One region of the Arthrobacter sp. MYb221 genome, then DNA from elsewhere that is predicted to be linked to it. Evidence: predicted binding sites of a transcription regulator. Region 1 holds the regulator's gene; each other region holds the start of a gene.
The links. Region 1 encodes LexA, which represses DNA repair genes until DNA is damaged. Its sites were predicted from a motif close to TCGAACANNTGTTCGA; they were not measured.
Positions count from the first base shown of each region.

Region 2: CQ015_RS00285 (DUF6504 family protein) is a predicted target of LexA. The motif match lies at 3,065-3,080, and genes of this name have one in related genera.
Region 3: uvrA (excinuclease ABC subunit UvrA) is a predicted target of LexA. The motif match lies at 3,384-3,399, and genes of this name have one in related genera.

Region 1 is NZ_PCPW01000020.1:12,600-17,541, reverse strand. It holds gene hisH (imidazole glycerol phosphate synthase subunit HisH) at 1-605, opposite strand, end outside; gene hisB (imidazoleglycerol-phosphate dehydratase HisB) at 606-1,226, opposite strand; gene CQ015_RS17545 (histidinol-phosphate transaminase) at 1,252-2,358, opposite strand; gene CQ015_RS17540 (LysM peptidoglycan-binding domain-containing protein) at 2,433-2,786, opposite strand; gene lexA (transcriptional repressor LexA) at 3,044-3,760, shown strand; gene CQ015_RS17530 (glycoside hydrolase family 76 protein) at 3,823-4,905, opposite strand.
Region 2 is NZ_PCPW01000001.1:49,527-54,468, forward strand. It holds gene CQ015_RS00265 (MBL fold metallo-hydrolase) at 1-10, opposite strand, end outside; gene CQ015_RS00270 (S-(hydroxymethyl)mycothiol dehydrogenase) at 10-1,095, opposite strand; gene CQ015_RS00275 (DUF1772 domain-containing protein) at 1,251-1,694, opposite strand; gene CQ015_RS00280 (AraC family transcriptional regulator) at 1,832-2,758, shown strand; gene CQ015_RS00285 (DUF6504 family protein) at 3,116-3,430, shown strand; gene CQ015_RS00290 (DNA polymerase III subunit alpha) at 3,502-4,942, shown strand, end outside.
Region 3 is NZ_PCPW01000003.1:93,562-98,503, reverse strand. It holds gene CQ015_RS04985 (methyltransferase domain-containing protein) at 1-356, shown strand, start outside; gene CQ015_RS04980 (GNAT family N-acetyltransferase) at 397-876, shown strand; gene CQ015_RS04975 (MBL fold metallo-hydrolase) at 905-1,558, opposite strand; gene CQ015_RS04970 (GntR family transcriptional regulator) at 1,641-2,018, shown strand; gene CQ015_RS04965 (SDR family NAD(P)-dependent oxidoreductase) at 2,185-3,015, opposite strand; gene uvrA (excinuclease ABC subunit UvrA) at 3,413-4,942, shown strand, end outside.

The DNA.
Region 1 (4,942 bases):
CGGGCCCCGGCGTCGCCGGACTTCTCCGGGTGGAATTGCACGGCGGACAGCGGACCGTTTTCCACGGCCGCGACGAATTCGGTGCCATGGGTGGACCAGGTCACCTGGGGCGGGGTCATCGCCGGTTGGGTGACATCGAACTCCCACTTCTGCACGCCATAGGAATGCACGAAGTAGAACCGCTCGTCCTCGATCCCGGCGAAGAGCCGGCTGTTCTCCGGCGGGCGCACGGTATTCCAACCCATATGCGGAATGACCTCCGCCTGCAGTCGCTCGACCACACCGGGCCACTCGCCGATGCCTTCGGTTTTCACCCCGTGCTCAACACCTTGCTCGAAGAACACCTGATGTCCCACGCAGATGCCCAGCACCGGCTGGCCACCGGCGATGCGGCGGCCGATCCAACGCAGCGCGCCGACCTTGGTCAGCTGCTCCATCACCGAGGCGTAGGCTCCCACGCCGGGAACGACGAGGCCATCGGCGGCCAAGATCGCTTTTGGATCCGCGGTCAGCTCCACCTCGGCGCCGGCGGCTTCCAGCGCGCGCACGGCCGAGCGGACGTTGCCGGATCCGTAATCGAGGACGACGACAGTTTTTTTCGCCACTTAGAGGGCACCCTTCGTGGATGGGATCTTGTCGCCCATGCGGGCGTCCGGCTCGACCGCTTCACGCAGCGCGCGAGCGAAGGATTTGAATTGGGCCTCGACGATGTGGTGCGGATCGCGCCCGGAGAGCACCTCGATATGCGCGCAGATCTGCGCGTGGAAGGTGATGGCCTCGAATACGTGCCGCGTCATCGAACCGGTGAAGTGCCCGCCGATCAGGTGGTATTCCTGGCCTGCGGGTTCCCCGCCGTGCACCAGGTACGGGCGCCCGGAGACGTCAACGACCGAACGGGACAGCGCCTCGTCCAGCGGTGCGTAGGAGGTGCCAAAGCGGCGTATGCCCGCCTTGGTGCCCAGGGCCACGCGCAGCACCTCGCCGATGGTGATGGCCACGTCTTCGACCGTGTGGTGCACGTCGATGTGGGTGTCACCGGTGGCGCGCACGGTCAGGTCGATGAGCGAATGCTTGGACAGGGCGGTGAGCATGTGGTCATAGAACGGCACGCTCGTGCTGATCTCCGAGACCCCGGTTCCGTCCAGGTCCAACTCGACGAAAACTGATGATTCGCTGGTCTCGCGTTCCATCCGGGCGCGACGAGCGCCAATCAATTCGGCAGACATGTCTTCCTTCGCTTGTGTGTGAATTCTACTTCTGTGCACCCAGCAACAAGGCCAGGTGCTCCAGGAAGGCGGTGGTTTCGGCTTCGGTGCCGGCGGTGACGCGCAGCGTTCCCTTGATTCCATTGTCGCGGACAATGATGCCGGCATCCAACAGGCCCTGCCAGATGGCGTGCGGATCTTCCAGTCCGCCGAAGAAAACGAAGTTCGAATCCGAGACAGATGGCTTCAAGCCGAGATCGATCAGCGTGGACACGATGCGGTCGCGCTGGGTCTTGATGTCTTCAACCTGCGCGAGCAGCAGCTCGATGTTCTTCAGCGCCGCGATGGCGGTTGCCTGGGTGACCGCGGAGAGGTGGTAAGGCAGACGCACCAGGCGAATCGCGTCGGTCACCTCGGGGGCCGCCGCGAGATAGCCCACGCGGGCTCCGGCCAGGCCGAAAGCCTTGGACATCGTGCGCGAGACGATCAAGCGCTGGCGCCCTTCGAGCAGGGTAAGCGCCGATCGAGTACCTGCCAGCGAGAATTCTGCGTAGGCTTCATCCACGATCACCATGGCGCCCGTTTCGCTGGCGGCCTCATAGACCGCTTCGATGACGTCTAAGCCCAGTGCGGTTCCGGTCGGGTTATTCGGGGAGCACAGGAATACCACGTTTGGGCGGTGTTCGCGCACCTGCGCGGAGGCGGATTCGGCCGAGAGGGTGAAATCTTCGGCGCGGTTTCCGGCAATGAATTCGGTATCGGTGCCACTGGCGAGCAGCGGGTACATCGAGTAGGTGGGGACGAAACTAAGCAGGCTGCGCCCCGGGCCGCCGAAGGCCTGCAGGATCTGCTGGAGAATTTCGTTGGAGCCGTTTGCGGCCCAGATGTTGTCGGAGGTCAGCCCGTGACCAAGGTAGTCGGCGAGCAGCTCGCGCAATTCGGTAAATTCACGATCCGGGTAACGATTTAGGCTGGCAGCCGCTTTGGCTACTTCCTGAGCGATGGCATCGATAACGGTCGCTGGCAATGGATGGGTGTTCTCGTTGACGTTCAGCTGAATGGGGACGTCAATTTGTGGCGCTCCATATGGGGATAGCCCGCGGAGATTCTCACGCAAGGGCAGCTGACTCAGAAGTTCACTACGGTCATTCACGCATTAATTCTAATGCTGAGGCACTCTCGCCGGTGAATCCACGACAAGAACAGGTAACAATAGTGAGCTGGCACCTAGTTCGAGAGTACCGGGATATCCAAAGTGTCCCCGGCGTACAACACACCGGCATCGATGGAGTTCAATTCCTCAATGTGGCTCATCGCCGCGTTGACTTCGTAGCCCACGGCGTACTCGCTGGCCAGCCCCCATAGGGTGTCACCGGGAATCACGGTGACCTCCACCGTCGCCGGGCCGGTGGGAAGGTCCGTGGACGCTTGGGCGCTGCTGGTGAACATGGTGACCATGAACGCCGCGGCGATCGTGAGCAGGAAGACCGGTATGCCTACCAGTACTGCCCAACCGCGACGATTGATGCGGATCCTCATTGGTGTCTTGCTCTGCTGTGGGTGAAGTGCCAGAGTTGCCACGACTTTTTCTCCTCAACGATTACGGGTGATGCGAACCAATATTCGAATACAATCTTCGAACACCTGTTCGATACTAGTACATCTTTTCTAACAGAGCCAGATCGAACTTGTCCAGATGTTTTCGAACAAATCTTTGAAAGAAGCCCTGCGATCAACTAAGATTTCGAAGTAGTCGATCAATGAATACATCACAACATTGGGCACCGACAGTTTGTAGCTTCGAACTGAGGACCGAATGCAAGGGAAGGCAAAAATACATGTCAGCATCACAGCGCACTCCCCGGTCGAACGCCCGTTCGCTGACGATACGTCAGAAAAAGATCCTCGAAACCATCCAGCGTGCGATCGGCAAGAATGGCTACCCGCCGTCGATGCGTGAGATTGGCGACTCGGTCGGGCTCAAAAGCCTTTCGAGCGTGACTCACCAACTCGGTCAGCTCGAAAAGCTTGGGTACATTCGTCGCGACCCGCGGCGTCCACGAGCGATGGAGATTCTGCTTCCGCTGCAGCTTGCAGAGGACGGCGAGGGAAGCAGCGAGCCGCTGAGCGCGCCGGAACCCGCTGAGGACACGAAGGTCATTGAGCTGAGCTCCTCGGCAGACACCACAATGGTTCCCTTGGTCGGACGCATCGCCGCCGGTGGACCAATTTTGGCGGAGCAAACCGTCGAAGACGTCTTTTCCCTACCCCGCCAGCTGGTTGGCCACGGCGAGCTGTTCATGCTCAAGGTATCGGGCGATTCGATGGTGGATGCGGCTATTTGCGATGGCGACTGGGTGGTCGTCCGTCGCCAGCAGACCGCGGAGAACGGCGATATTGTGGCCGCATTGCTTGACGAGGAAGCCACGGTGAAGACCTTCCGTCAGCGTGACGGCCACACCTGGTTGTTGCCACAGAATTCGCGTTATGAGCCGATTCTCGGCGACGCGGCCACGGTGATGGGACGCGTCGTGTCGGTGATGCGCTCGCTGTAGCAGGCAAGTTTATTCCAACGAGCCATTCGGCCTCACCCCTTGTCGGTGAGACCGGATGGCTTTTATTTTGCGCTGAGGTGGCTCGGCGGCAGGCTCACGCGCCCGGCCGCCTGGAGGATCGTCCAGCGTTGGGTGGCCGCCGAAAGCTGCGTCTCGACCCGGTCCGCGATCTGGCTCGCCGTGTCGCGGACCAATCGCGCGGCGGTGCGGCGGGTCTCAGCGGGCAGACGTTCGTCGTTCGCGGCGAGCGCCAGGTAGCGGCAGAGGATTCCAGTGAACAGATTGCCGTCTCCGCCGGATTCCAGGCGCAGGCCCTGTGCCGCAGTGGCGAGCTGGTCGTTGATCGCCTGAATCAGCGAGGCGGCTTGTGCCAGATGCTCAGCGGTCCCGGTGGCCAGCAATGCGCCGAGCACGGTGCCCTGATTGTAGGTGTAGATCGCTTCCTCGGTGCGCGGGCCGCCGGCGGTCAGGCGGATGCCGTCGAGGTAGAGCCCGGAGGATGTTCTGTAGAGCTCGCGACGCAGCCAGTCCAGCAGCCCGGTGGCGGTGCTCAAGTCCGCGATGCGTGCGAAATACAGGGCCGCCGGGGCGTTGGTGGGCGTGTTCTTGAAGTCGCGTTTGCGCGACCAATAGAGCCCGCCGCCGAGCTTCTCGTCTTGGCCGCGCACCAGCTGTCGAGCCAGTGCACGCATGGCTAGGGTGGCGAGCAGCGCCGGGCGGGCGGTGAGCTGCTGGCTCAGCCCATTGAGCCGTTGGCTGGCAAGCAGCAACCAGGCCATGTCGTCGTAGAAGTAATTCGGGAAGCGGCCGAAATTGCGCAGCAGGATGCCGCGCAGCAGCTGGTTGGCCCGCCGCCAGTGCCTCTGGGCCGCGCACCGGTGACCGGAGTGCAGCTCGCGGAAAGCCGCGTCGAGGATCGCGTCGAGATAGTGCGCCTGCCACCAGTAGTGCCATTCGGACCAGGGGCGCGGGCGTTTGCCAGGCGCTGGCGCGGTAGGCGTCGCATGCAGCGAGCCGATCCAGGTGCCGGGCAGGCCCATGAGCCGATGGCCGAATCTGGCGTGCAGGTCCTCGCCTGCCACCGCGGCCAGGGCCTCCCAGTGCTCGGGGTCGTGGTTGCCTGGCTGATGCTGCGCTTCATTCACGAGTCGGCTCCCACTGCTCAATTCTCCGGTTGTGTGC
Region 2 (4,942 bases), on a different contig from region 1:
GCGCGCTCATTAAAGCTCCACCACCGAACGCAGCACGGTGCCTTCGTGCATCTTGTCGAAGGCCGCCTCGATCTCGTCCAGCTTGATGCGCTCGGTGACGAAGGCATCCAGATCCAACCGGCCCTGCTTGTACTGCTCAACGAGCATCGGGAAGTCGCGCGAAGGCAGGCAGTCGCCGTACCAGGAGGACTTCAGCGAGCCGCCGTGGCCGAAGACGTCCAGCAGCGGCAGTTCCAGCTTCATCTCCGGGGTCGGCACCCCGACCAGCACCACGCGGCCGGCAAGGTCGCGGGCGTAGAAGGCCTGCTTGTAGGTTTCCGGGCGGCCCACCGCGTCGATGACCACGTCGGCGCCGAAGCCGCCGGTCAGTTCCTTGATCGCTTCGATCGGATCGACCTTCGAGGAATCGACGGTGTGGGTGGCGCCGAGCTGCGTGGCGGTCTCCAGCTTCGTCGGGTTCAAATCCACGGCGATGATGGTGGTCGCTCCGGCCAGCTTGGCGCCGGCGATCGCCGCCACGCCCACGCCGCCGCAGCCGATAACCGCTACGGACTCGCCGCGCTTGACCTCACCGGTGTTCATGGCCGCACCGATGCCGGCCATCACGCCGCAGCCGAGCAGGCCCACGGCGGCGGCGTCTGCGTCCTCGTCCACCTTGGTGCACTGCCCGGCGGCGACCAGGGTCTTCTGGGCGAAGGACCCGATGCCCAGCGCGGGGGAAAGCTCGGTGCCGTCCTCCAAAGTCATCTTCTGGGTGGCGTTCGCGGTATTGAAGCAGTACTGCGCCTGCCCCTTGGCGCAGGCGCGGCACTGGCCGCAGACCGCACGCCAGTTCAGGATTACCCGGTCGCCTACGACCACATTGGTGACGTTCTCACCGATCTGGCTGACTACCGCGGTGGACTCGTGGCCCAGCAGGTACGGGTAGTCGTTGCCGATGCCGCCGAGCTTGTAGTGCAGATCGGTGTGGCAGACGCCGGCGGTCAGTACATCGACGATGACCTCTCCGGGTCCCGGGTCCGGAACGATGATATCGACGACCTCTACCGGGGCGTCTTTGGCGCGGGAAATAACGGCTTTGACCTTATGCGGCATGGATTTGCTCCTGAGTTTAATTGTTCGTGTGTCTTGATGCTATCGGTGTGCTCCAAGCTAATCGAGTATTCGGGACACAGTGACGTGAGAAGTTTCGCGCGCGGCGTAGTCGGGGGCACCGACCGCGCTGCGCTCGGCCATGGCCATGCGGCGGATCAGGCCGTAATGAGGAGCAGAAGTGACCCGGCCGCGGAGCCTGCTGCACGCAGCACATTAACCCGGTGCCAGCGGGGCCGATAGCGCGCCCACGGTAGCGTTGCGCGCTGCAGGGCACGGTTCAAGGGAACACTGAGGAAGATGGTGAGCAGGGCGCCGGACAGCACCAGTGCCGAGCCCAGTGCAGGGACCAGGAGGCCTTGCGCTAAGGCGTATGCGGTGTAGCCGAGACTGCCGACGAGGCTAAGGAAAAATAAGCTGAGAAACGCGGGCCGTTCGGCGTGCTGGTTCACCGAGATCATGAAGTCTCCGGCTGCCGAATCCTGGACCGAGGCCAAGGCCGGGAGGACCGTCAGCGCGAAGGCGGCATAAAAACCTGCAACAATCCCGGAGCTGGTAATAGTTGTTATGAGCAATGTGGCCGCTAGCCATTCGGGGATCATGCCACCGCCCCTGGCCGGGGTGTGAGAGCTGAGAAGGGAGCCGTTTTCCTGTGCATGGTACTCATTCAAGCGCACGGATCGCAGATGCAGAATGTTTGAAACTCGACAAAACATGCGTCATCGTCCAATCTGAGGGAGTGACCGCTCAACATCCCTTTCCTGCGGGGCCGCGTGCCCGTGACGGCTTCATCCTGCGCATGAGCATGGCAGGGAACTGGCAAGTCGAAGTCCAAGATCGCTGCGCGTTGACAATCCTGGCGGTGCGTACCGGATCTTGCGCGGTGCAGCGAGGCGAAGCAACGATCCAAGCTGAACCGGGAAACCTAGTGGTCATTCACGGGACGGCGCCTTATCGGGTGCTTGCGGACAGCACGCAGCCGCGTGCCGCCGCCGTTGAAACATACCTCATTGGACCAGGCCAGCAATGCCTCGGCCCTGCGGCGCAGCCGGTCACTGAGACGCTGCGCCACGGCGTCCGCTCGTGGGGTAACGCCCGCGACGGGGCGGACCAATTGCTGGTCTGCACCTTCACCACAACCAGTGCGATTACCGACCTGATCTGCGAGGGGCGAGCGCTACGCCTGATAGATGATGCAGCGCTCTGGAATTGGGTTGAGCTGCTGCACCTTGAAGCCGAGCGGCAAGGACCTGTGCAGCCGTTGGTCTTGGATCGGCTTTTGGATATCCTCGCGCTCCAAGTGCTGCAGCAAATGCCGGGGGCCGGCATGGTCCCAGGTGCAAAACCGGGGATTTCAGCCGCGGTGGGGGCAATGTGGTCCGCTCCGGCGGAGCCCTGGAGTGTGGCACTGCTCGCCGGGATCGCTGCCATGTCCCGTTCGGCCTTTTCTGCGGCGTTTCATGAAGCCATGGGAATGCCACCGGTTGGATACCTCACCCGGTTGCGTCTGGCGCTGGCCTGGGATGCCCTGCAGAACACCAATTCTCCATTGGGGCAGATAGCCGGTGAGGTCGGCTATTCCTCCGCTTTTGCCCTGAGCGCTGCCATTCGTCGAGTCTATTCGGCAAGTCCCTCTGAAATTCGGATGCTCCGAAGGAACGGTTGAACCCTCCGCCGGCTCAACCGTTCCTCACGCTGTGCAACGTCAAGGTACGCCACTTGGCGGCGTGAGCCACGGGCCAACGAACGTGGAGTTCCATCCCGGTCGGCCGGGTCTCATTTTTAGGTAATAGGCCAGCGGCCGCAAATGGGTTCGGTCCGGTAGCCAACTTCGTCTCAGAGCTTTCCTTGCCCTTGATTTGCGTGCTTCAGGGCGCGGACCCGCGTAGCGCCAGAGCCCTAGGCATGGACGGGGCTGTGATTACTTGCCCGGCGCTAAACTGTCCGTCGAGCTGACTAGCGTAACTGTTGTTCGAATACGTATTCGAATAAGATTGAGTTAGTAGGGTTGAAGGAGTTGCACGTGGGCATTTTTACCGAGTCGATCCAGGTTTCCTGCGCCCCAAGCGGTGTGCCGTTGCGGGTTTCCTGGCAGGGGTGCGAGTATCGGCTGGTCGCCGAGCCGCAACGGTGGTTCGAACGCCGCAAATGGTGGGACGAAAACCTGCGCATACCCCGCGGAATCGGCGCCGGACTAGCGGATTACGAGATCTGGCGGCTGGAGATCACCCAAGCGGCGGGCCGCGGCCCCACGCGGAGCATCGACGTCAGCTTCGACCCGCAATCCACGCGCTGGCGGCTGATCAGGGTGAATCAGGAGTTGCCAATCAGCGCCTGACCGGGCATAAATGCACATCTTTCGAAACTTTGTTCTAATGGTATTCCTACGCTGTTTCGAAGGATCCGCCCATGAGCTTCACCCACCTGAACGTCACCTCCTCCTATAGCGCGCACTATGGCGTCTCCAGCCCGCCCCAGCTGGCGGCCGCCGCCCGCGCGCAGGGAGCCGAGGCGCTGGCGCTCACCGACCGAGACGGGCTCTTCGGCGCGGTCAAGCATGTCGGAGCCTGCCTCACTGAGGGGCTGCGCCCGATCCTCGGAGTGAACCTCGCGGTGCTTGACGGCCAGGGACAACCCGCCGGACGCATCATCCTGCTCGCCCGCGGAAACACCCAAGGACGCGGGTACGCCGCGCTGTGCCGCGCGGTCTCCGCGGCGCACCAGAACCCGCGCGGAATCATCGGGCTGAGCCAAGCCGACCTGGCGCAGCGGCTGGCCGGCGGGCAACTGGTGCTGCTGCTCGGTGCCGAATCCGACGTGTCGCGGGCCATCGAGCGCGGCAAGTACTCCCAGGCCCGCGCGCTGATGGCCCACTGGAAGAAGCTGGCCGGCGGGCAGCTGCGCGCAGAAATCACCACCCACCTCTCCGCTCCCGGTAAGCGCTACAGCCTGGGCTTCGCCAGCAAGCTGCTGCGCTTCGCCGCGGAGCTCGGCGTCGCCCCGGTGCTCAGCAACGCGGTGCGCTATGCCGACGCCGACGGGGCGGTCACCGCCGACATCCTCGACTCGGCCCGGGTGCTTGGCAGGCTCAGCGCCTTGGAAGAGCTGCAGCCCACCGGGCAGGGGTGGCTGAAAGCCCCGGCCCAGATGCACCAGCTGGCCCAGGACCTCTCCCGGGTGACCGAACGCGCCTGGGCCTACAAGCTCCTGCGCAATACCGAGCAGCTCGCCGACTGGGCGGCGCTGGATGCGTATACGGATCTTGGCTGGAAGCGGCCGGTGATCCCCGAAGCGACAATCATCGGCTTGCACCGTCCGGCCCAGCAGGAACTGACCGAACGAGTTTTCGCCGCCGCGCCGCGTCTGCTGCCGAACACCAAGTGCAGCGAGATCGAAAAGCAGCTGGCCCTGGAGCTGGGGGTGATCGAAAGGCTGGACTTCGCCGGCTACTTCCTCACCGTCGCCGAAACCGTCAACCTGATCACCGGCATGGGCGTGCGGGTGGCTGCCCGCGGCTCCGGCGCCTCCTCCCTGGTCAACTACCTGCTGGGGATCAGCCAGGTCAACCCGCTGCAGCACGACCTGGTCTTCGAACGCTTCCTCTCCGATACCCGCACCACCTTGCCGGATATCGACATCGACGTGGAATCCGCGCGCCGCCACGAGATCTACCACAAGATCTTCGACACCTATGGGGAGGAGCGCGTGAGCCTGATGAGCATGCAAAACGCCTACCGGGCACGCGGCGCCGTCCGCGACGCCGGAGCCGCCCTCGGCCTGGAGCAGGAACAGGTCGACGAGATCGCCAAGCAGCTCTGGCGCTTCTCCGCCTCCTCCTTCCGCGAGGCGC
Region 3 (4,942 bases), on a different contig from region 1:
TGGCCGACGGGGCGAAGTGGGCGGGCAGGCTCGGTGGCGTCCTGCGGCACGAAGACGTGGTGGGTGAACCACAAGAGTACCAGCGGCTATTGCTCGAGGCAGGGTTCCAGGCAAATGTGTGGGAGACGACGTACCACCAGGTGATGGTGGGGGAGAGCCCGATCCTTGACTGGGTGCGAGGCACCGCTTTGCTGCCCATCAAGGCCACATTGCCCGAGGACGAATACCTGGATTTCGAAGCGGACTATTCCGCTGCCGTCGCCGAGCATTACCCGTCGTTCACGGCACCGGACGGTGCCAAGCTGACGAACTTTCCCTTCCGGCGCATCTTTATGGTGGCACGCAAGCAGGGCTGAATCACTGGTGCCGGCGCTGGACATGGAGGACAATGGCCACATGGAAAAGCGGCGCACCTACGTAGCCAAGGCGGAACACTGCGCGCAGCTGGCAAAGCTGCAGGCTGACTTCAATGCGGAGTTCGGTTCTCCCTGCCCCACGGAGCAGATACTAGCCAGGCGGTTGCGGGGTATGCTCGCTGGCCCACACTGTTATGCGGTGCTCGCCGGTCCTGCATCTGAGCCGTCGGGCCACGCCATCGTGACCCTGCGGCCAACCATCTATTCGGACGGGCCGCTCGCGGTGCTTGATGAGCTGTATGTGCGCCCTCCACTGCGAGGCCAAGGCGTCGGCGGCGCCATCCTTGATCATGTCCTGCGCCAGCTGGCCGAGCGCGGGGGCAGCGAAATGCACATCAACGTGGATGAAGACGATGCGCAGGCTCGTCGCTTTTACGAGGACCGCGGGTTTGTGAACCACGAACCGGGCAGTGAATGGCGGATGCTGCTCTACCTGCAAGAATTGCCCACCGGGCCGTAACCTGATGGGCAATGCTGCAAATGATGGATTACCAGCCGCGCTGTCGCCATGCACCGAGGTGCGGGCGCTCGGTGCCCACGGTGGTGGAGCCACCGTGACCAGGCAGGACGACGGTATCATCCGGGAACTTTTCGAAGATACGTTCGGATACGTCGTTGAGCAACGACTCGAAGCGCTCCGGGTCCTCCCAGGTATTGCCTACACCCCCGGGGAAAAGGCTGTCTCCGCTGAAGATGACCTGCTGTCCCGAGGAGTCCTGCAATGCATATGCGATCGAGCCCGCGGTGTGCCCGCGAAGGTGGATGGCCTCAAGTTCCACCTTGCCAACGGAAACTCGATCACCATGGGTCAGCCCGTGGCTGATCTTCACGCCCGACTCCTTGGCGATACCGTTGATATCTTCGGCGCCTGCATACGTGGGAACGGCGAAGCGTTCGACGACCTCGGCCAGGGCCCGCACGTGGTCCCAATGCTCATGGGTCGTGGCGATGCCAACGACCTCTGGTTCGGGGCCATCCTTGGCGGCGCTTGCCACGAGTTCTAGAATCGCGGGAGTTTCGTCGGCCGCATCGATCAGTAGCTGTTTGCCACTGGCCCTTTCGGTGACCAAGTAAACGTTGTTGTTCATTTCCGAGACGCTCACCGAACGAATCGTGACGTCGGCTAATAGAAGTTCACTCATGGTTATTACCTTACGATGGCGATTGGACTGAACACGATAGGCTCAGTGAATCAACCGAAGTATTGCACCGAATGGAGCGCCAATGGCCAACCTGGATTTCATCCGTATCGACTCGAAATCGGCTGTAGCACCGTATCAGCAGGTACGTGAGCAAATCCTTGCAAGTATTGCCGGTGGTGATTTGGCACCCGGAACCAAGCTTCCCTCGGTGCGGGCGCTCGCCGGTGACCTGGATCTTGCGGTGAACACGGTGGCGAAGGTCTATAAGGAGCTGGAAGCCCAAGGCGCGGTCGTGACCCGCGGGCGACACGGAACCATCGTGCAAGCAGCCGAGGATCGTGCCCAGCAAGAAGTCGGCGACGCCGCAGCCGATCTGGCACGCGTAGCCCAGACCTGGTCGGTAGATGAAGAAACCGCGGTTAAGTATTTGCGCGCCGCGTTCAGCTCGCTGCCGCGTTAATCAGTGGCCTTCGGGCCGTGGGGCACCGGGCTGTGCGAGGCGAGCTAACCCGAAACGCGATTTGAGTGTCCCTAAAGGTCGGTTCATGCAGCTTGGGCCCAAACCGCACTGCACCAGAACCAGCGGCAGATTCTGCGGCACGCTCAGGTAACTCGGGGAAATCCTGTCAGTTAGCGGTTCGGAGCAGTGAAGCCGATTTCTTCCAGAGCTGTTCTGCGAACTTCGGGTTGTGCATTTCGGCACTTACCCTTGTCGCTATCCTGCGGGATTCATAGTAGGAACCCGGCAGGAAAGACGTTCCAGGAGTCCCTTCCGCGAGCCAAACAAGCTGATCTGACCCTTTTTCGGGAGTGACGGTAAAAAGACGTTTGAGCGGGCCGTGGTAAATGCGCCGCATGAAATGTGTGGTTTCGCTGGCGAAGCTGCTGGCGACGATACCCGGATGGAAAGCAACGGCGGTGATGCCTCGTGGTCCGAACCGGTGCTGCAATTCCTGAGTGAAGAGGATATTAGCGAGTTTCGCGTTGCCATAGGCTTTCTGCGGGGCGTAGCCCTCGGTATTCTGCAGGTCTTCGATATCCAGCCGCCCGAAGATCCGGGCGGCCTTGCTGGCTGTCTGGATAATCGTTGCCTTGCCGGCAAGCAGCGCTGGCATGAGCAAGCTGGTGAGCAGGAACGGAGCAAGGTGGTTGACCTGGAAAGTAATTTCATGCCCATCAACGGTCTGGGTTCGCTCACCCATGATGCCGCCTGCATTATTCGCGAGCACGTTGATTACGGGGTACGCCTCCAGCAGATCATCTGCCAGCTTTCTAACTTGGGTCAGCTCAGCGAAGTCCGCAACATAATAAGGAACAGACAGCTCTGTCGCGATGCTTTTGGTTTTGCTCTCCGAGCGCCCCACGATGACGACGCGATGGCCACGGCCAACCAGCGTGCGCGCGGCGGCCGCACCGATGCCGTCGCTGCCGCCGGTGATGATAATGGTTTTGCTCATGGTGAATTCATTTCCTCAATGCCGGCGCGGGAGCTCAGCCTCCCATTCTCGGAGCGAACTGGTAAGTCATCCTAGCGGACGCCGGTGGCAGTATTTAGTTGAAGGCCAAGGGTTCCGGGGCCGGGTTGGAGTACCACGCCGGGAGGCGCCGGCCACATGGCTCGTCGGGAAACTTTTGTGGGGAACATGCGAAGAAAATGCGCCCTGCCGGCGCTGTCGCCTACTTGTCGGCTAGTCATCGTGTTCTGCCTGTGCGATCCGATTGAGCCTCGAAACGGCCGCCGACCAGCAAATCTTCAGGGCTGGAAATGCCCGGGATATCGCCCTGCGCGAAAGTAACGCGCATTTGTGCCAAGCACCACGTTTATTCGAAGTAGTTTTCGATTAGTATTACTTCGTGGCTATTACTGCAGAAAGCAAAAAACTGGATTTGTCCCGTCTGATCGTCAAGGGTGCGCGCGAGCACAACCTGAAGAACGTAGACGTGGATCTTCCGCGCGACGCGATGATCGTCTTTACCGGCTTGTCCGGATCGGGCAAGTCATCGCTGGCCTTCGACACGATTTTCGCCGAGGGGCAGCGCCGCTATGTCGAATCCCTGTCCGCCTATGCGCGCATGTTCCTGGGCCAGGTCGACAAGCCGGATGTGGACTTCATCGAAGGGCTTTCCCCGGCCGTGTCGATCGACCAGAAGTCCACGAGCCGCAACCCGCGGTCCACCGTGGGCACCATCACCGAGGTGTATGACTACATGCGCCTGCTCTGGGCCCGCGTAGGACGCCCGCACTGCCCCGAATGCGGGGAACCCATTTCGAAGCAGTCGCCGCAGCAGATCGTCGACCAGCTGCTGGAGATGCCGGAGAAGACCCGCTTCCAGGTGCTTGCCCCGGTGGTGCGCGCCCGTAAGGGCGAGTTCGTGGACCTGTTCGCCGAACTCTCCTCCAAGGGATTCTCCCGTGCCCGGGTCGACGGCAAGACCATTCAGCTGACCGAGCCGCCCAAGCTGGCCAAGCAGGTCAAGCACACCATCGAGGTGGTCGTTGACCGCCTCGCCATTAACGACACGGTGCACCAGCGGCTGACCGACTCGGTGGAAACCGCACTGAACCTGGCCGAGGGCCGCGTGCTGGTGGACTTCGTGGATCTGGAAGAGGACGACCCGAAGCGCGTCCGCGCGTTCTCCGAGAACCTCGCCTGCCCGAACGAGCACCCGCTGGCCATCGATGAGATCGAACCCCGAACCTTCTCCTTCAATAACCCCTTCGGCGCCTGTTCGGCCTGCAGCGGCATCGGCACCAAGCTCGAAGTCGATGAGCACCTGATCGTCCCGGATGCCGAGGTCAAACTGGCCGACGGGGCCATCGCGCCGTGGTCCTTGGGCAAGGCGACCACCGAATACTGGAACCGGTTGATCGAGGGGCTCGGCAAGGAGCTGGGCTTCAGCATGGACACCGCCTGGAAGGACCTGCCGGCACCGGCGCGCCAGGCGATCCTGAACGGCAAGGACCACAAGGTCGTGGTGCAGTACAAGAACCGTTTCGGCCGGGAGCGCAAGTACTCCACCGGGTTCGAAGGCGTCATCTCCTACGTGCACCGCAAGCATGAGGAAACCGAATCGGATCACGCGCGCGATCGCTACGAGCAGTACATGCGCCAGATTCCGTGCCCTACCTGCGGCGGCGCCCGGCTGAACCCGGCCTCGCTGTCGGTGCTGATCGGCGGCAAGTCGATCGCGGCGGTGGCGGCCATGGATTTGCGCGCGGCGGCCGAATTCCTCACCACCTTGGAGCTGAGCGACCGCGAGGCGCAGATCGCCACCCAGGTGCTGAAGGAAATTGGCGCGCGCATGAAGTTCCTGCTGGACGTGGGCCTGGAATACCTGACCCTGGAACGCGCCGCGGGCACCCTGTCCGGTGGCGAGGCGCAG